Regions from separate parts of the Bradyrhizobium sp. 1200_D9_N1_1 genome, predicted to be linked through region 1. Evidence: predicted binding sites of a transcription regulator. Region 1 holds the regulator's gene; each other region holds the start of a gene.
The links. The regulator PhoB, encoded in region 1, activates phosphate uptake and scavenging genes when phosphate is short. The targets are predictions, from matches to a motif close to TGTCATNNANCTGTCAT.

Region 1 (4,810 bases):
CAGCCAGATCGCAGCCGAGCTCGGGAACGTGACCCGCAATGCCGTGATCGGCAAGGTACACAGGCTCGGCCTATCCGGCCGCGCCAAGAGCCCCTCATCGGCGGCTCCGCGGCCGCGCAAGGCGCGCCCCGCGCAGCACATGATGCGGGTGAGCCGCCCCATTGCGCGCGGCAACACCGCGCTGGCGCAGGCCTTCGAGGTCGAGGTGGAGGCCGAACCGGTCACCTACGACAACGTGGTGCCGATGAGCCAGCGGCTGTCGCTGCTGGAGCTGAACGAGGCGACCTGCCACTGGCCGGTCGGCGATCCCTCGAGCCCGGATTTCTTCTTCTGCGGCGGCAGGGCGCTGTCGGGCCTGCCCTACTGCGCGCAGCACTCGCGCGTGGCATATCAGCCCGCCGCGGATCGCCGGCGCGCACCGGCGAAGCCCTCGCGGTGAGTTTGTTCTGAAATCGAGTGACGGCCGTCACGCGTTGACGGCCCAACAAACTCGATGTCGTCCCGGACAAGCGCGCCTGAAGCGCGCGCAGATCCGGGACCCATAACCACCGCAAGATGTGGCTACGGGGACTCGGAGTTACCTTCTTCGCGCGACAACCACGCCCTGTGATTATGGGTCCCGGATCTGCGCTTACGCTTGTCGTCCGTTAAGAAGCCGGATTGATCGAGGCTGGCCGGGCGAGCGTGCGCCATAGCTGGGCCAGGAACAGGCACAAGAGATATCTCAGCCAGGCGAGGATGCGGCGGAAGTTGTGTCCGACGGCTGAGAGGACGACGTTGGCGGCATCGCCGGCGCGGCCTTTGAGGTAGCAGCGCCCGAGGTGGCCTTCCGCCTTCAGGTGTCCGATGATGGGCTCGATGGCGGAGCGGCGGCGCAGCTCGCGCTTGATGACACCGAAAACGCCGCGCTTCTGGCCGGAGATGAAGACGCGACGGGGATTTTGTGCGTCGTGGCCGCGGTATCCCTTGTCGACATAGGCCCGCTCGATCGGACAGCCGGTGAGTGTCTCGGTGCGGTCAATGACGTCCCGCAAGGTGTGACCGTCGTAGGGGTTGTCGGGCAGTGCGCTGGCGTGCAGCACGAACAGGCCACCGGGAGCCCGGCGGTTGTTGGTGACGATGGAGGCCTTCACGCCGAACTCGTAAGGCGCGCTGGCCTTGCCCTTGCCGATGCACTCCACTTCCGGGGCATGGAAGGAATAGAGCTTCCAGCCGCGCTGGCGCTGCTGCTGCGAGCGGATCTGCGTGGCCCGGCCGAGCGGGAGGGCGAACGCCTGCTCCAGTGCTGGCTGGCCTTCGATCTTGCGGCGGATGTCGCGGATGATCCGGCCCAGCCGGCTACGCAGGATACGCAACTGCCGCTGATGCCGCCTGAACTGTTTGGCATGGGCGTAGCGGCCGGCCATCATCGCGGCGGCCTTGGCGATGCGAGCATAGGATTGCCGCAGCCTGACGCCGTGCCTGATCGCCAGGCGGTTGAGCCCCTTGATGGCCGCATGCAGCAGCTTGGCATCGGTCGGAAAGGTGATGGCCTTCGGCTGCACCGTGGTGTCGACCGTAACCCGCTTGAGGTCCTGGCTGCGTAATGCACCGGCCTCGTGCGCTACCCGCAAGCTCTCGGCCAGCAGCAACTCCAGCTTGTCGCCAAGCCGCTTGCGCCAATGGCTCAGGTCCGAGCGCTCGTGCGGGAACGTGTGCTGAAAGAACTCTTCCCCGGTGAAGAACTGGAAGTATGGGTCATGGACCCAGCGCTCGCACACCTCCTCATCGGACAGCCCGTAAATGTGCTTGAGCAACAGCAGACCGATCATGAAGCGCGTCTCGATCCCGGGCCTGCCGTTCTCGCTGTAGAGCGGCGCGATCTCGCCGTCGATCCAGTCCCAATCGACCTTGCCGGCGAGCAGAACCAGCTCGTGCTTCATATTGATGATCTGGTCGAGCCGAGCCCGGAACAGATCGTTCGATCCCGTCGTCTTGTGCTTCTTCGGCCGCATCGTTCCCTCCGATGCAGACAAGGAATCATGCTTCCCGCTTCGAGGGAATCCACGAAAACCAAATCGCAAGGTTCTGACGCCCAAAGCATCAAAACCTTGCAATCTGGAAATGCCCCTTAGCCCAAATCGAGATTCCCGATCAGTGGCTTAGTCCTTCTTCACGGACGACTACGCTTGTCCGAGACGACACTGAGAGTGTGGCTGTAGCCCGCTAAACCAACGCCTGCAAACCCTACGTCTGCTCCGCCTTCGCAAAGCGATCATCCAGCGCGTAGCCGGCGCCGCGGACGGTGCGGATGGGATCCTGCTCGCGGCCGAGATTGAGCAGCTTGCGCAGGCGGCCGATGTGGACGTCGACGGTGCGCTCGTCGATGTAGATGTCGCGGCCCCAGACGCTGTCGAGCAGCTGCTCGCGCGAGAACACGCGGCCGGGATGCTCCAGGAAGAACTCCAAGAGGCGATATTCGGTCGGGCCGAGGTCGATCGGCCGGCCCGAGCGCGCGACGCGGCGCTTGTCGCGATCGAGCTCGATGTCGCCATAGGCCAGCACCGTTGCGAGCCGCTCCGGGCTTGCGCGCCGCAGCAGGCCCTTCACGCGCGCCAGGAGCTCCGGCACCGAGAACGGCTTGACGATGTAGTCGTCGGCGCCGGTCGCAAGACCCCGCACCCGCTCGCTCTCCTCGCCGCGCGCGGTGAGCATGATGATCGGGAGCTGCTTGGTCTCGGGCCGGGTCCGCAGCCGGCGGCACAGCTCGATGCCTGACAGTCCCGGCAGCATCCAGTCGAGTACGATCAGATCGGGGATGTGTTCCTTGAGGCGGGTGTCGGCGTCGTCGCCGCGCATCACCGTCTCCACATCATAGCCGTCGCCTTCGAGGTTGTAGCGGAGAAGCTCGGTGAGAGCTTCCTCGTCCTCAACCACCATAATGCGTGCGCCCATGGTGTCGTCGCTCCTTAAGTCTTCAGGTATTCGGGACCGTCGTGGCGAAGGTCGTCATGTCGCCCTTCGGCCGCTTGTCGGTGATCGCCTGGCCCTCGATCATGTAGAACACGGTCTCGGCGATGTTGGTGGCGTGGTCGCCGATCCGCTCGATGTTCTTGGCGCAGAACATCAGATGGATGCAGAACGAGATGTTGCGCGGATCCTCCATCATGTAGGTGAGGAGCTCGCGGAACAGCGAGGTGCAGATGGCGTCGACTTCCTCGTCGCCCTTCCACACCGCCATCGCCGCCGGCAGATCATGCGCGGCATAGGCGTCCAGCACCGACTTGACCTGCTGCTGCACGAGGTCGGTCATGTGCTCGAGGCCGCGGAACAGCTTGAGCGGATGGAAATCCGTCTCCAGCGCCGCGACGCGCTTGCCCATGTTCTTGGCGAGGTCGCCGATGCGCTCGAGATCGGTCGCAACTCGCATGGCGCCGACGATCTCGCGCAGATCGACCGCCATCGGCTGGCGGCGGGCGATGGTGAGCACGGCGCGCTCCTCGATGCGCTTCTGCAGCGCGTCGAGCTCGGTGTCGGTGGCGACGACGCGCTGGCCGAGCGCGACGTCGCGGCGGATCAGCGCGTCGACGGAATCGACGATCATGCGCTCGGCGATCCCGCCCATCTCGGCGACGAGCCGGGTGAGCTCCTGGAGGTCGGTGTCGAAGGCCTTTGCGGTATGTTCAGAACCCATGTCCCGTCTCCTCAGCCGAACCGGCCGGTGATGTAATCCTGCGTGCGCCGGTCGCTCGGCGACGTGAAGATCTTGCTGGTGTCGTCGAACTCGATCAGCTCGCCGAGATACATGAACGCGGTCTTGTCGGAGACGCGCGCCGCCTGCTGCATGTTGTGGGTGACGATCGCGATCGTGTAGTTCTCGGACAATTCCTGGATCAGCTCCTCGACCTTGGCGGTCGAGATCGGGTCGAGCGCCGAGCAGGGCTCGTCGAACAGGATCACCTCGGGCCGCACCGCGACGGTGCGGGCGATGCAGAGGCGCTGCTGCTGGCCGCCGGAGAGCGACAGGCCGGAGGCGTTGAGCTTGTCCTTGACCTCGTTCCACAGCGCGCCGCCGCGCAGCGCCTTCTCGACGCGGTCGTCCATCTCGGACTTCGAGATCTTCTCGTAGAGGCGGATGCCGAAGGCGATGTTCTCGTAGATCGTCATCGGGAACGGCGTCGGCTTCTGGAACACCATGCCGACGCGGGCGCGCAGCAGGTTGAGGTCGAGCTTGCCGTCGAGGATGTTGGTCTGGTCGAGCATGAGCTGGCCGGTGGCGCGCTGCCCCGGATAGAGGTCGTACATCCGGTTGAAGATGCGCAGCAGGGTTGACTTGCCGCAGCCGGACGGGCCGATGAACGCGGTGACGCGGTTGGTGCCGAGCGTCAGGTTGATGTTCTTCAGCGCGTGGTGCTCGCCGTAATAGAAGTTGAGGTTGCGCACCGTCACCTTGGCCGGCGCTTCCGGCAGCAGCGGCGCCTGGGGCAGCCCACCGGCCGCGCTCATCGATACGGAAAGCTCACTCATTTTGCGGTCCTCTCGGCGCCAAGGATGCGCGCGCCAATATTCAGGGCAAGCACGGTAATCGTGATCAGCAGCGCGCCGCTCCAGGCGAGCTGCTTCCAATAGGCGTAGGGGCTCTGGACGAAGTTGTTGATGGTGACCGGCAGGTTCGCCATCGTCTTGTTCAGGCCAAGGCTGAAGAACTGGTTCGACAGCGCGGTGAAGAGCAGCGGCGCGGTCTCGCCGGCGACGCGGGCGGTGGCGAGCAGCACGCCGGTGATGAGGCCGGAGCGGGCGGCACGATAGGCGATCCGCTTGATCACCAGCG
Region 2 (4,810 bases), 3.3 Mb from region 1:
GGGTGGGAGATGATCGCAAAGGTGCGCCGCCGCGCCACTTCAGCGGCAAGCGGGGAACGGGCCGGCGATTCGGCTGTGGTGGTGGCGATGTCGGACATGGCGGGAGCGTTTGGCAGGGAAAATGGGCCGGATCAAGCCTGATGTGGTAATTGCGGAGCCCTTCGGCCAGCCCCATATCGCCGTTTGGGAGGGACGGCCCTCCTATCCACCAGCATATCAGCCGCGGGGACGACCCTGCCTTGAATGGAGGGTCGTCATGGCCTGGAGCATCCTGTTCGTCGCCGGTCTTCTCGAGATCACCTGGGCGATCGGCCTGAAATACACCGAGGGTTTCACCAGGCTTGTTCCCTCCGTCATCACGCTCGCGGCGATGGCGGGCAGCGTCATCCTGCTTGGGCTCGCGCTCAAATCGCTGCCCGTCGGGACCGCCTATGCGGTGTGGACCGGCATCGGCGCGGTCGGCACGGCGACGCTCGGGATCATCCTGTTCGGCGAGCCGGCGACCGCGCTTCGCCTGGCCAGCATCGGACTGATCGTTGCCGGTATCATCGGGCTGAAGCTCGTTACTTGACGAAAATCCTGACGGCCCACCAGGTCAGCGCGGCGACGATCGCCGAGGCCGGCATCGTGATCACCCAGGCATAGACGATCGAGCTGGCGACGTTCCAGCGCACCGCCGAGAGGCGGCGGGCGGCGCCGACGCCGACGATGGCGCCGGTGATGGTATGGGTGGTCGAGACGGGAACCCCGAGGAAGGTCGCCATGAACAGGGTCGCGGCGCCGCCAGTTTCGGCGCAAAAGCCCTGCATCGGCGTCAGTTTCGTGATGCGCAGGCCCATGGTGCGGACGATGCGCCAGCCGCCCATCAGCGTGCCCATCGCCATCGCGGCCTGGCAGGACAGCACGACCCAGAACGGCACCGAGAATTCGCTGCCGAGATGGCCCTGTGAATAGAGCAGCACGGCGATGATGCCCATGGTCTTCTGCGCGTCATTGCCGCCATGGCCGAGCGAATAGAGCGAGGCGGAGGCGAATTGCAGGATGCGGAAGGCGCGATCCACGGCGAAGGGCGTCGATCGCACCGAGGCCCAGGAGACGATCGCAACCAGCAGCATCGCCAGCAGGAAGCCGACCAGCGGAGACAGCACGATGGCGATCACCGTCTTGGACAATCCGCTCCAGACCGCCGCCGAAATCCCGGCTTTGGCCACGCCGGCACCGAACAACCCGCCGATCAGCGCATGCGACGACGAAGACGGGATGCCGAGCGCCCAGGTCACGAGGTTCCAGACGATGGCGCCGACCAGCGCCGCGAAGATCACGTGGGCATCGACGATTGAGGGATCGATAATGCCGGTGCCTATGGTCTGGGCGACGTGCAGCCCGAACACCATGAAGGCGACGAAATTGAAGAAAGCGGCCCAGAACACCGCGAATTGCGGCCGCAGCACGCGGGTCGAGACGATGGTCGCGATCGAATTGGCAGCGTCATGCAGGCCGTTCAAGAAGTCGAACAGCAGCGCGACGGCGATCAGTCCGACCAGGACGGGAAGACCCAACGCAGCATCCACGGCGAGGCCCCTGCCTTAAAGTTTTCGCATGATCTCCGCGCAAACGCGTTCCGCGTTTGTCGCGAAGGAAAACCGCTGCACATTTTTCCGGATCATGCGCTACACTTGCTCGATGACGATGCTGTTGATCTCGTTTGCGACGTCGTCGAAGCGATCGGCGACCTTTTCGAGATGGTCGTAGATCTCGACACCGACGATGAAATCCATCGCGTTGCCGTCGCGGTGCTTGAGGAACAGCTCCTTCATCCCGATGTCGTGGAGATCGTCGACCCGGCCCTCGAGCTTGGTCAGCTCTTCCGTGATGGCGGTCAGCATGGCCACGTTCTTGCCGATCTGCTGCATCAGGGGCAGCGCACGGCCGACCAGATTGGCGCATTCGATCAGAAGCCCGCCGATCTCGCGCATCGGCGGCTCGAAGGCGCGGACCTCGAACAGCATCACGGCCTTGGCGGTCTGCTGCATCTGGTCGATGGCATCGTCCATCGAGGTGATGAGGTTCTTGATGTCGCCGCGGTCGAACGGCGTGATGAAGGTGCGGCGCACCGCCGTCAGCACCTCACGGGTGATGTTGTCGGCATCGTTCTCGAACTGGTTGACGCGCTGGCAATAGACCGGCGTCTCCTCGCCCCCGTTGAGCATGCCCTGGAGCGCGATCGAGCCCTGGATCACGGTCTGGGCATGGCGGTCGAACAGGTCGAAGAACCGTTCTTCCTTGGGCAGGAAAGCGCGAAACCATCGCATCATGGGGATAGACTACCGGTTGGAAATGGCCCGGCCCGGAAGGGCCGTCACGAAACTGTCATAGACCATTTTCGGTCCGCGCGCGTGCCACCTCACGCCCGCGGCGCCGGATCATCCACCACTTTCACGAAGCGGGTAAATTGACCTTAAATCAATTACTTAGAGCGAACGCCGGAAGTAATGCGCGATTTCACCGACGACGCCGCGGCGGAAGGTGAGCACGCAGATCACGAAGATCGAGCCCTGGATCACCGTCACCCATTGGCCGAAGCTCGCCAGATATTGCTGCATGGCGATGATCACGAAGGCGCCGACCACGGGTCCGAAGATGGTCCCGAGACCCCCGACCAGCGTCATCAGCACGACTTCGCCCGACATCGACCAGTGTACGTCGGTGAGCGAGGCATTTTGCGCCACGAACACCTTCAGCGATCCGGCGAAGCCGGCCAGCGTGCCCGACAGGACGAAGGCCAGGAACTTGTACTGGTCGGTCCGGTAGCCGAGCGAGATCGCGCGCTGCTCGTTCTCGCGGATCGACTTCAACACCTCGCCGAACGGCGAGTTGATGATGCGGAAGATCAACAGGAAGCCGGCGAGGAAGCCGACCAGCACGACGTAGTACAGGACCGTCGGCTTGGAGAGATCGAGGACGCCGAACATGTGCCCCTGCGGAATGCCCTGAATGCCGTCTTCGCCATGGGTGAACGGCGCCTGGAGGTAGATGAAGTACAGGAGCTGCGACAGCGCCAGCGTGATCATCGAGAAATAGATGCCCTGGCGGCGGATCGAGATGTAGCCGGTCACGATCGAGAGCACGAAAGCACCGGCGACGCCGACGAGGATGCCGAGCTCCGGCGGCAACGCCCACACCTTCAGCGCATGCGCGCTGCAATAGCCGGCCGTGCCTAAGAACATCGCGTGGCCGAACGACAGCAGGCCGCCATAGCCGATCAGAAGGTTGAAGGCGCAGGCGAGGAGCGCGAAGCACAGCGCCTGCATCACGAAGAACGGATAGACCCCCGTGAACGGCACCGACGCCAGCAGCAGCGCCATCACCGCAAACACGATCATCTCGTCACGCATCGCGCGCGGGGTCGCCCGCAGCGTATCGTCCGTCAAGGCTGTCATATCAGGCCGCCCTTCCCGTCAATCCCGATGGCTTCACCAAGAGCACCAGCACCATCAGCACGAACACGACGGTGTTGGAGGCCTCGGGGTAGAAATACTTGGTCAGGCCCTCGATCACGCCGAGAGCGAAACCGGTGATGATCGAGCCCATGATCGATCCCATGCCGCCGATCACCACCACGGCAAACACGACGATGATGAGGTCGGCGCCCATCAGCGGCCGCACCTGGTTGATCGGCGCCGAGAGCACGCCGGCGAGCGCGGCAAGGCCGACGCCGAGACCGTAGGTCAGCGTGATCATGCGCGGCACGTTTATGCCGAAGGCGCGGACCAGCGTCGGGTTTTCGGTCGCGGCGCGGAGGTAAGCGCCGAGCCGCGTCTTCTCGATCAGGTACCAGGTCGCCAGACACACGATAAGCGAGAACACGACGACCCAGCCGCGATAGACCGGAAGGAACATGAAGCCGAGATTCATGCCGCCCTTGAGCTGGTCAGGAATGGCATAAGGCAGGCCCGACGATCCAAAATAGTTCTGGAACACGCCCTGCACGATCAGCGCAATGCCGAAGGTCAGCAGCAGGCCGTAGAGATGGTCAAGCCCGGTCAGCCATTGCAGCATGGTCCGTTCCAGGATCATGCCGAAGATGCCGACGACGATCGGAGCGACGATCAATGCCGGCCAGTAGCCGATACTGAGATAATCATTGTTCAGCAGGAAATAGGCGACGAAGGCGCCCATCATGTAGAGAGCGCCGTGGGCGAAATTGATGATGTTGAGCATGCCGAAGATCACGGCAAGCCCGAGACTGAGCAGCGCGTAGAACGAGCCGTTGATCAGTCCCACCAGTAGCTGAGCGTAAAGTGCCTGCATCGATCCCGCACCCGGTCCCTTCGGCGTTCCCCTGAAAGTCGCCCGCAGGCCTCAAAGGCCTGCGGGCCGTTATCCTACTTCTTCAACAGCGCGCACTTGCTCTCGGACAGCGGCGTGAAGGCCTGATCGCCCGGCACCGTGCCGACCAGCTTGTAGAAGTCCCACGGGCCCTTGGACTCCGAGGGCTTCTTGACCTCGAACAGATAGGCGCTGTGGATGGTGCGGCCGTTCGGCTGGATCTCGCCCTTGCCGAACAGATCGTCCTCCGTCGGCATCGACTTCATCTTCTCGACGACCTTGACGCCGTCGTGAGGATTGCCGCCGAGTGCGTCCAGCGCCTTGAGATAGTGGCGCACGCCGGCATAGACGCCGGCCTGCACCATGGTCGGCGGCGCGTTGTTCTTCATTTTCGAGGCGAAGCGCTTCGAGAACGCCCGGGTCTGGTCGTTCATGTCCCAGTAGAACGTCTCGGTGAAGTTGAGGCCCTGCGCGGTCTCCA
Region 3 (4,810 bases), 8.7 Mb from region 1:
TAGACCAGCGTGACCGTCGATGTTCCGGGCCCGCCGCGGGTCATGGTGTCGATGATGCCGAAGGTGTCGAAGAAGGCGTAGACGATGTTGACGACCAGCAGGAAGAAGATCGTGGGCGACAGCAGCGGGAAGGTCACGGTCCAGAACCGCCGCATCGGCCGCGCGCCGTCGATCGCAGCGGCCTCGAGCACGCTTTTCGGGATGGCTTGCAGGCCGGCGAGGAAGAACAGGAAATTATAGGAGATCTGCTTCCACGCGGCGGCGAGGATGATCAGCGCTGCGGCCTGGTTGCCGTCGAGCAGCGGATTCCAGTCGACGCCCAGGCCGCGCAGATAGCGCGAGAGCACGCCAAGCGAGGGATGCAGCATGAAGATCCAGAGCACGCCGACCACGGGCGGCGCGACCGCATAGGGCCAGATCAGGAGCGTGCGGTAGAGCATCGAGCCGCGCAGCGGTTTGTCGGCCATGACGGCGAGCAGCAGCGCAAAGGACAGCGACGACACGGCGATCGCGAACGAGAAGAAGAACGTCCGGACGATCGCCTCGAAATAGGCGGGATCCCTGAACAGCTCGATGTAATTGTCGAACCAGACAAAGGTGCTCGACAGACCGAAGGCATCCTGGAGCAGGAAGGACTGGATCACCGCCTGCAAGGCCGGCCAGTAGAAGAAAATCAGGACGATCGCGAGCTGCGGCGCAACCAGCGCGTAAGGCAATAGCTTTGACTGGAAAATGGCTTGCTTTTGCATGATGTCAGCAGAAGCGGCAGGCCGGGTCGCGGCCTGCCGCTTCAATGCCTCACTTCACAGCGGTCTTTTCGAACTGCCGCAGCATCGTGTTGCCGCGTTCGACAGCGGCGTCGAGCGCCTGCTTGGCGGTCTTCTTGCCGGCCAGCGCCTGCTCGATCTCTTCCGACCAGACGTCACGCAGCTGCACCATGTTGCCGAGGCGCAGACCGCGCGAGTTCTCGGTCGGCTCCTTGTTGGTCAGCTCGAGCAGCGGGGTCTCGAGATAGGGCTGGTCCTTGTAGAAGCCCTCGGCCTTGGCCTTCTCATAGGCCGCCTTGGTGATCGGCAGATAGCCGGAGGCCTTGTGGATGTAGACCTGGCGATCGGTGTCGGAGAGGAACGTCAGGAATTTCGCGACGCCCTTGTATTCCTCGGCCGACTTGCCGCCCATGACCCAGAGCGAAGCGCCGCCGATGATCGAGTTCTGCGGCGCGCCCTTGACGTCGGGATAATAGGGCATCGGCACGGCGTTGAAGTTGAACTTGGCCTGTGCCTTGACGTTGCCGAAGAAGGCCGACGAGGTCAGGTAGATCGCGCACTCACCCGAGGTGAAGCGGCCTTCGCCGGTGTTGGTGCGGCCGGCGTAGTCGTAGGTCTTGTCCTTCTGAAGTTCGACCAGCTTCTCGAGATGCTTGACCTGGAGCGGGCCGTTGAACTCGAGCTTGGTGTCGAAGCCGTCGAGGCCGTTCGCCTTGGTCGAGAGCGGCACGTTGTGCCAGGCGGAGAGCTGCTCGAGGTTGACCCAGGTGATCCATGAGCCGGAGAAGCCGCAGGTCGGATGACCGTTGTCGTGCAGCTTCTTGGCGACCTCGAACACTTCGGGCCAGGTCTTCGGGATCTCGGCGTTGACCTTCTTGAACTCGTCGAGGTTGACCCACATCACGGTCGAGGACGAGTTGAAGGGGAACGACAGCATCTCGCCCTTCGACGTGGAGTAGTAGCCGGTGATGGCGGGCAGATAGATCTTGGGATCGAACTTCTCGCCGGCGTCGGCCATCAGCTTGTAGACGGGCTTCACGGCGCCGGTCGCGGCCATCATGGTCGCGGTGCCGACTTCGAACACCTGCATGATGTGCGGCGCGTTGCCGGCACGGAACGCGGCGATGCCCGCGTTCATCGTGTCGGGATAGTTGCCCTTGTAGGTCGGGATGACCTTGTAGTCGCTCTGCGACGCGTTGAAGTCGGTGGCAAGCTTGACGATGACGTCGTTGTTGGCGCCGGTCATCGCGTGCCACCACTGGATTTCGGTCACGGCCAGGGCCGGCGAGGCCGACATGCCGACCGTGATTGCAAATGCGGCAGCCGCCCCAAAGTGTCGAAGTGCCATCAAGAAAACCTCCCTTGGCCGTCAATAAAGAAGCGCTTGCGCTAGCAGCGCCATATGACGTTCACATGACTGTGTAAGCGGCCGAAACGAAAGCGGCAAGCGCTGGAAAAGGGAAGCCGTCAAATAGGCGAATGCGACGCGGACAGCCTCGTCCGTTCGCGCTGCACACGCGTGGGTCGCGCCGCAGTGCGGCATTGCTCGTGTGAGGTCGACGATCAGGCCGCGGGCTCCAAAACCTCTCCCGCTTGCGGGAGAGGTCGCGCCGAAGGCGCGGGGGTGAGGGCTCTCTCCTCTGGGGGATTGTCCCATTGCGGAGACACCCTCTCCCCAACCCTCTCCCGCAGGGGGGAGAGGGAGCGCAGCATCGTTGCCCTAGCGCTTGCGCTCGGGGCCGCAGACCGTGCCCTTCTCGACCATCGCGTCGATCTCGGCCTTGGAATATCCGAACTCGCCCAGCACCTCCGCCGAGTGCTGGCTGAATTTCGGCGGCAGCCGGCGCAGGCTCGGCTTGCTGCGATCGAGCCGGATCGGCGAGGCGACGCCCTTGTACCAGTCCTTCTCGATAATATCGCCGCGGTAGATCGTGTGCGGGTTCGTCAACGCCTGGTCGATCTTCTGCACCGGGCCTGCGGGCAGGCCCGCCGCGAGCAGGCGATTGCAGAGCGGCTCGGCCTCGTGCTGGCTGAACACCGCGGCAAGCTCGGCGCGCAGCGCCTCGCGATTGGCGATGCGGTCCTTGTTGCGGGCAAAGCGCGGATCGGTGCCGAGTTCGGGCTTGCCGATCTCGTTGGCGAGCTTGCGGAAGGTGCCGTCATTGCCGACGCCGATGAAGATGTTGTCGGTCTTGGTCGGGAAGATCGCGTAAGGCACGAGATTCGGATGCTCGTTGCCGGTGAGGCCCGGCGGCTTGCCATGCATGAAATAGTTCGCGGTGTGCGGATGCATGATGGCAAGGCCGGTCTCGTACAGCGTGGTCTCCAGGAACTGGCCCTTGCCCGAGCGCTGCCGCTCCGACAGCGCCATCAGGATGCCGATCGCCGCATAGAGGCCGGTGGTGATGTCGACCAGCGGCACGCCGATCCGCATCGGCCCGCTCTCGGGCGAGCCGGTCGCCGCGATCATGCCGGTCATGGCCTGGATGATGGCGTCATAGCCGGGATTGCCGCCGCGCGGGCCGTCGGCGCCGAAGCCGCAGATCCGGCAATGCACGAGGCGCGGGAATTTCTCGCGCAGCACCTCGTTGCCGATGCCCCATTTCTCCAGCGTGCCCGGCTTGAAATTCTCGATCAGGACGTCGGCCGTCTCCAGCATCTTGAGCAGCACGACGCGGCCGCCCTCGGAGGCGAGGTCGAGGCCGATCGAGCGCTTGTTGCGGTTGATGCCGATGAAATAGGCCGCGTCCTCGTCGTGGAAGGGAGGGCCCCAGTCGCGCACCTCGTCGCCGGCGGGCGGCTCGACCTTGATCACGTCGGCGCCATGGTCGGCGAGGATCTGGGTGCAGTAGGGGCCGCCGAGCACGCGCGTGAGATCGATGACGCGCAGTCCGCTCATTGCACCCATAACGGCTTCAGTCATGCCTTCGCTTCCCCTGTGTCGATCGTTGGATCACAGGCCTAGCGAGGTTTTTTTGCGCCAGCAATGGCGCCGGGCGTGGAGCCGTATGCGCCGCGGCGCGGCCATCCCGCGAGGTGGCAAATTCAAACGGAAGCGGCCGGCCCGAGGGGGATCCCGGGCCAGCCAATCCGCCGTTTGATCAGACGACCGTCAGGCGAACGTCGACATTGCCGCGCGTGGCATTGGAATAGGGGCACACCTGGTGCGCCTTCGCGACCAGCGCCTCGGCTTCGGCACGGGCGAGGCCCGGCAGCGAGACGGCGAGGTCGATGTCGAGGCCGAAGCCGCCTTCGGAGCGCGGGCCGATGCCGACGGTCGAGGTGACGGCGGCGTCGGCGGGAACCTTCGGGCCGCCCTGCGAGGCCACGAACTTCATCGCGCCGATGAAGCAGGCGGCGTAGCCGGCCGCAAACAGCTGCTCGGGATTGTTGCCGGCGCCGCCGCCGCCGCCGAGCTCCTTCGGCGTGGTGAGCTTGACGTCGAGCGCGCCGTCGAGGGTCGCAGCATGGCCGTCGCGGCCGCCGGTGGCTTTTGCGCTGGTCTTGTAAAGGACGTTCACGGACATTTTCGTCTCCCTGGGTTTCGGTGGGGTGCGATCTCTATCGCAGACAATTAGATTGTGCGCAATTGAAATTGCGACGTCTCACATTTAATTGTTCGCAATTGAATGTACGGCGGCGCGGCCCCACAATGCGGACAAACCTCGTGAGATTCTCCATGGCTCGGAAACCATCGGCAGCGGACGCGCCGCTGCGGCTCGACAACCAGATCTGCTTCGCGGTCTATTCGGCCGCGCACGCCTTCAATCGCGTCTACAAGCCGCTGCTCGACCGCCTCGGCCTGACCTATCCGCAATATCTGGTGATGCTGGTGCTGTGGGAGCGCGACGACGTGCCGGTCAAGGACATCGGGGAGAGGCTGTTTCTGGATTCGGGCACGCTGACGCCGCTGCTGAAGCGCCTCGAGGCCGCCCACCTCGTCAAGCGCACCCGCTCGAGCGAGGACGAGCGCCAGGTGCTGATCGCGCTGACGCCGCAGGGCCACGCGCTGAAAGACAAGGCGCGCGCCGTGCCGCAGTCGA
Region 4 (4,810 bases), 2.3 Mb from region 1:
CCCTGGTCGATGGCGACGTCGACCAGCACCGCGCCCGGCCGCATCGATTTCAGCATCGCGCGCGTGACGAGTTTCGGCGCGCTCGCGCCCGGCACCAGCACCGCACCGATCACGACGTCGGCGGCAAAGACCTCCTCCTCGACCGCCTCGATGGTTGAAAACCGGGTGCGCACCCGTCCGAGAAAGACATCATCCAGCTCGCGCAGCCGGGGAATCGAGCGATCGATCACCGTGACCTCCGCGCCAAGGCCCGCGGCCATGCGCGCGGCCTGTGTTCCCACCACGCCGCCGCCGAGCACGACGACCCGCGCCGGCTGCACGCCGGGCACGCCGCCCAGCAAAAGCCCGCGACCGCCGGCCGACCGCTTGAGCGCGGCGCCAGCGGCCTCGATGGCGAGGCGGCCGGCGACTTCGCTCATCGGCGCAAGCAGGGGGAGGCGACCGGCCGCGTCGGTGACGGTTTCATAGGCGATCGCCGTACAGCCGGAGGCGAGCAAGCCCTTGGCCTGTTCGGGGTCCGGTGCAAGATGGAGGTAAGTAAACAGGATCTGGCTTTCGCGAAGCTGGGTCCATTCGCTCTTCTGCGGCTCCTTCACCTTCACGATCATGTCGGAGCTGGCGAAGACGTCGCGGGCGCTTCCGGCGATCTCCGCCCCTGCCCGCCGATAGACCTCGTCGGAGGCACCGATGCCGCTGCCGGCGCCGGTCTCGACCGTCACCTGATGCCCGGCCGCGACATATTCACGGACCGCGCCCGGGGTGAGCCCGACGCGATATTCCTGCACCTTGATCTCCTTGGGCACACCGACACGCATCCTGGGCTCCTTCCAACGTCTTGATTCACCTCGCCATGGTAGCGACGGGTCCAGTTTGGTTTCGTGCAAATATCAGCTAGTTTCGCGATCTCCGCGCCGGTTTCCGGCGCCGAAGTGCCCTTTCACGCTGGAAACGAAACATTGGCCCTCGACCGGAAAGACCTCGCCATCCTCGCGGAACTCACGACCAACGCGCGGGCCAGCCACACCGAGCTTGCCAACAAGGTCGGACTATCCAGCACGGCGCTGGCGCGGCGGCAGAAGGCGCTGGAGGACGACGGCTACATCCAGGCCTATCAGGCCGCGCTCGACCTGGCGCAGTTCGGCCTCACCACGACGGTGCTGGTGCGCATTGCGCTGGAGAGCCAGAGCGACGAGGCGCTGAAAGCGTTCGAGGCGGAGGTGGTGAAATGCCCCTCCGTCGTGCGTTGCTTCCTGATGTCGGGCACCGACGACTACATCCTGATCGTGCTCGCGCGCGACATCCAGGATTTCGAGCGCATCCACCGCACCGAGCTGTCACGCCTGCCGCGCGTCGCGCGGGTGCAATCGAGCTTTGCGCTGCGTGAAGTCGTCAACCGCGCCGTGCCGACGGTGGTGTTCAGCGAGGCCAAGCGGTAGCGGACTTCTCCCTCTCCCCGTTCTTACGGGAGAGGGCTTGGGGTGAGGGGCTGCACCCACAAAGGCGGTGATAGTCGGACTCGCGGAAGCTCCTCCTCACCCGAATTGCTGCGCAATCCGCCTCTCCCCGCAAGCGGGGAGAGGCGAAACGCCAGCCGCAGCTCCTGTCATCCAACTGTCATCGAATGTGCCGAGAGCTGTGTCTCCAGTACATTCGGGACAGACAATGGACTATTTCAAGCGCTTCAACTTCCTGTTCGCCGCACCCGTGTTCGACGCCGACGACCTCGAAGGCGTCCGCTTCAACCAGATCATCGAGGAAATCCAGCGCTCCGGCTTCGAGGTCGTCCGGGCCCGCAAGCTGGAGGACGCGGAGATCGCGGTGCAGACCGACGCCGCGATCGGCTGCATGGTGGTGGACTGGGGCAAGAAGGGCCTGGAGGGCAAGACCTCGGCGCTGATCAATTTGATGCGGCGCCGCGGCCTCGACTTCCCGATCATCCTGCTGATCCGGCGCAAGCGGTTCGAGGATCTGCCGGTCGAGGTGCTCGACTTCATCGACGGCTATGTCTTCCTCTCCGAGGAGACGCCGACCTTCATCGCCAAGAACCTGATCAGCCGGCTCAAGCAATATGCCGAGACGCTGAAGACGCCGTTCTTCGGCGCGCTGGTCGACTATGCCGAGGAAGGCAACCAGCTCTGGACCTGTCCGGGCCACAATGGCGGCGTGTTCTACAATCGCAGCCCGATCGGCCGGGTGTTCGTCGAGCATCTCGGCGAATCCGTGTTCCGCGACGACCTCGACAATTCCGTGCTCGACCTCGGCGACCTCCTTACCCATGAGGGCCCGGCGCTGAAGGCGCAGAAGGAGGCAGCGGCGATCTTCGGCGCGGAGAAGACCTATTTCGTGCTCAACGGCACCTCGACCTCGAACAAGGTCGCGCTCGGCGCGCTCGTCACCGACGGCGATCTCGTGCTGTTCGACCGCAACAACCACAAGGCCGCTCATCACGGCGCGCTGATGATCAATGGCGGCATCCCGGTCTACGTCCCGACCATTCGCAACGCCTGGGGCCTGATCGGCCCGATGCGCTGGGACGTGCTCGACGAGAAGGCGCTGCGCGAGGCGATCCGCAACCATCCGCTGGTTAGGGATCGCGACGCCTGGCGCAAGGAACGGCCGTTCCGCGTCGCCGTGGTCGAACAGTGCACCTATGACGGCTCGATCCACAGCGCCGAGATGATCCTGAAGCGCATCGGCCATCTCTGCGAATACATCCTGTTCGACGAGGCCTGGGCCGGCTTCATGAAATTCCACCCGCTCTATGCCGGCCGCTTCGCCATGGGCCTCGCGAACCTTCCCCCGGAAGCGCCCGGCATCATCGCGACGCAGTCGACCCACAAGCAACTCGCGAGCTTCTCGCAGGCCTCGCAAATCCACATCAAGGACCGTCACATCCGCGGCCAGAAGCGGCGCGTCGAGCATCGCCGCTTCAACGAAAGCTTCATGCAGCACGCTTCCACGTCACCGTTCTATCCGCTGTTCGCATCCCTCGACGTCGGCGCGCAGATGATGAAGGGGCGCTCCGGCGAAGTGCTGTGGGACGACACGATCCGGCTCGGCATCGAGCTGCGCAAGAAGATCCGCGCAATGCGGCGTGAGTTCGAGGAGAAGGAGCAGAACCCCGATCGGCGCTGGTTCTTCGAGCCCTTCGTCCCGGATCGCGTCGCCATCCCCGACGTCAGTCGCCCCGGCGCCGCCCACAATGTCGCCTGGGAGACGCTGTCCACCGACGAGCTCGCCACCAATCCCGCCTTGTGGCAACTCTCTCCGGATACCAACTGGCACGGCTTTCCCGATCTCGCGGAAGGCTTTGCCATGACCGATCCGAACAAGCTGACGCTGCTCACGCCTGGCTTCGATCGCACCACCGGCGCCTATGCCGAGCACGGCATCCCCGCCCCCGTCGTCGCGCAATATCTGCGCGAGAACCGCATCGTGCCCGAGAAGAACGACCTCAACTCCCTGCTCTTCCTGCTCACTCCCGGCGTCGAGGCGAGCAAGGCCGGCACGCTGATCTCCGGCCTCGTCGCCTTCAAGAGGCTGCACGACGACAATGCGTTGCTGGCGGACGCAATCCCGGAATTCTACCAGCGGCGGCAGGCGCGCTATGCCGGCGTGCGGCTGCGCGATCTCTGCGGCGACATGCACCGTTTCTTCCGCGCCGCCGATGTCAGCGCGCTCCAGGCGCGGCAGTTCATGCCCGAGCACATGCCTGAGATCGCGATGTCGCCCCGCGATGCCGCCCGCTATTTGTTCCGCAACGACGTCGACTATCTGCCGATCGAGGCGATCGCGGGCCGCATCGCCACCACGCCCTTCGTAGTCTATCCGCCCGGCATCGCCACCATCGTGCCCGGCGAGCGGCTGACGGAACGCGCCAAGCCCATGGTCGATTATCTCAAGATGTTCGAGACCTGCTTCAACACGTTCCCGGGCTTCGACGTCGAAATCCAGGGCGTCTACAAGGAGATCGATGCCCAGGGCCGTATCGGGCTCTATACTTACGTCGTTGCCGAGTAGGTGCCGATGAACGAGACAGCCGCAATCCGCGCGGATGACGAGCCGGTCCAGGTCCGCCCCTCGCGCGAGAGCGATGTCGAGGCGATGCTAGCGATCTACCGCCATCATGTCCGCAACGGCGTGCCGCGCGATGTCGAGGGAACCGGCGCGCCGGAGCCGGACGATCTGCGCGACCGGCGCAAGAACCTGAAGCAGACCCGCCTGCCGCATCTGGTCGCGACCTATCGCGGCGAGGTGGTCGGCTACGCCTATGCGGTGCTGTTCCGCAAGCGCCCGGCCTATCGCTACACCGCCAAACACTCGATCTACGTCCACCACGCGCATCTCGGCCGCGGCGTCGGACGGCTATTGCTCCAGGAGCTGGTCGATGTTTGTGCGGCGGCCGGCTTCCGCCAGATGATCGGCTATATCGACGCCGACAACGCGCCCTCGCTGGCGCTGCACGAAAAGTTCGGTTTCGCGCGCGCCGGCCTGCTCTGCGGCGTCGCCTACCGGCACGGCCGCTGGTCCGACACCGTCATGGTGCAACGCTCGCTCGGCGCGGGCGCAACCGCGCCGCCGCCGGCAACGGCACCCGGCCGGTAAGCCTTACGAGGGGAAGTCGGCCGGTCTGACGTGGATGCGATCGGCATGCAGCGACCAGTCACACAACGCCTGGTCCTTGCAAAACCGCGCCTTCGCCCGTTCCCTGGCCTCGTCCTCGTCGGCGGCGTCGATCTCGAGCGTGCCCTGGCAGACCTCGATCTGCCGGCCGTACTCCCCGAGCACGTCCTTCATGAACCTGACGACA

Region 2: the regulator PhoB is predicted to act here: its motif matches at 2,358-2,374, upstream of AB5K84_RS26920 (DUF47 domain-containing protein).
Region 3: the regulator PhoB is predicted to act here: its motif matches at 2,170-2,186, upstream of ugpB (sn-glycerol-3-phosphate ABC transporter substrate-binding protein UgpB).
Region 4: the regulator PhoB is predicted to act here: its motif matches at 1,602-1,618, upstream of AB5K84_RS31205 (Orn/Lys/Arg decarboxylase N-terminal domain-containing protein).

What each region holds. Positions count from the first base shown of each region.
Region 1 covers NZ_CP197226.1:8,803,796-8,808,605, forward strand. Annotated here, with positions in the region: gene AB5K84_RS41680 (GcrA family cell cycle regulator) at 1-439, shown strand, start outside; gene AB5K84_RS41685 (IS5-like element ISBj5_B family transposase) at 648-1,994, opposite strand; gene phoB (phosphate regulon transcriptional regulator PhoB) at 2,227-2,934, opposite strand; gene phoU (phosphate signaling complex protein PhoU) at 2,957-3,673, opposite strand; gene pstB (phosphate ABC transporter ATP-binding protein PstB) at 3,685-4,506, opposite strand; gene pstA (phosphate ABC transporter permease PstA) at 4,503-4,810, opposite strand, start outside.
Region 2 covers NZ_CP197226.1:5,543,669-5,548,478, forward strand. Annotated here, with positions in the region: gene AB5K84_RS26905 (peptide chain release factor 3) at 1-98, opposite strand, end outside; gene sugE (quaternary ammonium compound efflux SMR transporter SugE) at 257-571, shown strand; gene AB5K84_RS26915 (inorganic phosphate transporter) at 564-1,571, opposite strand; gene AB5K84_RS26920 (DUF47 domain-containing protein) at 1,671-2,315, opposite strand; gene AB5K84_RS26925 (branched-chain amino acid ABC transporter permease) at 2,472-3,440, opposite strand; gene AB5K84_RS26930 (branched-chain amino acid ABC transporter permease) at 3,442-4,311, opposite strand; gene AB5K84_RS26935 (ABC transporter substrate-binding protein) at 4,386-4,810, opposite strand, start outside.
Region 3 covers NZ_CP197226.1:110,144-114,953, reverse strand. Annotated here, with positions in the region: gene ugpA (sn-glycerol-3-phosphate ABC transporter permease UgpA) at 1-749, opposite strand, end outside; gene ugpB (sn-glycerol-3-phosphate ABC transporter substrate-binding protein UgpB) at 799-2,115, opposite strand; gene AB5K84_RS00485 (CaiB/BaiF CoA transferase family protein) at 2,488-3,690, opposite strand; gene AB5K84_RS00480 (organic hydroperoxide resistance protein) at 3,869-4,294, opposite strand; gene AB5K84_RS00475 (MarR family winged helix-turn-helix transcriptional regulator) at 4,447-4,810, shown strand, end outside.
Region 4 covers NZ_CP197226.1:6,490,507-6,495,316, forward strand. Annotated here, with positions in the region: gene ald (alanine dehydrogenase) at 1-815, opposite strand, end outside; gene AB5K84_RS31200 (Lrp/AsnC family transcriptional regulator) at 957-1,436, shown strand; gene AB5K84_RS31205 (Orn/Lys/Arg decarboxylase N-terminal domain-containing protein) at 1,663-4,020, shown strand; gene AB5K84_RS31210 (GNAT family N-acetyltransferase) at 4,027-4,605, shown strand; gene AB5K84_RS31215 (hypothetical protein) at 4,609-4,810, opposite strand, start outside.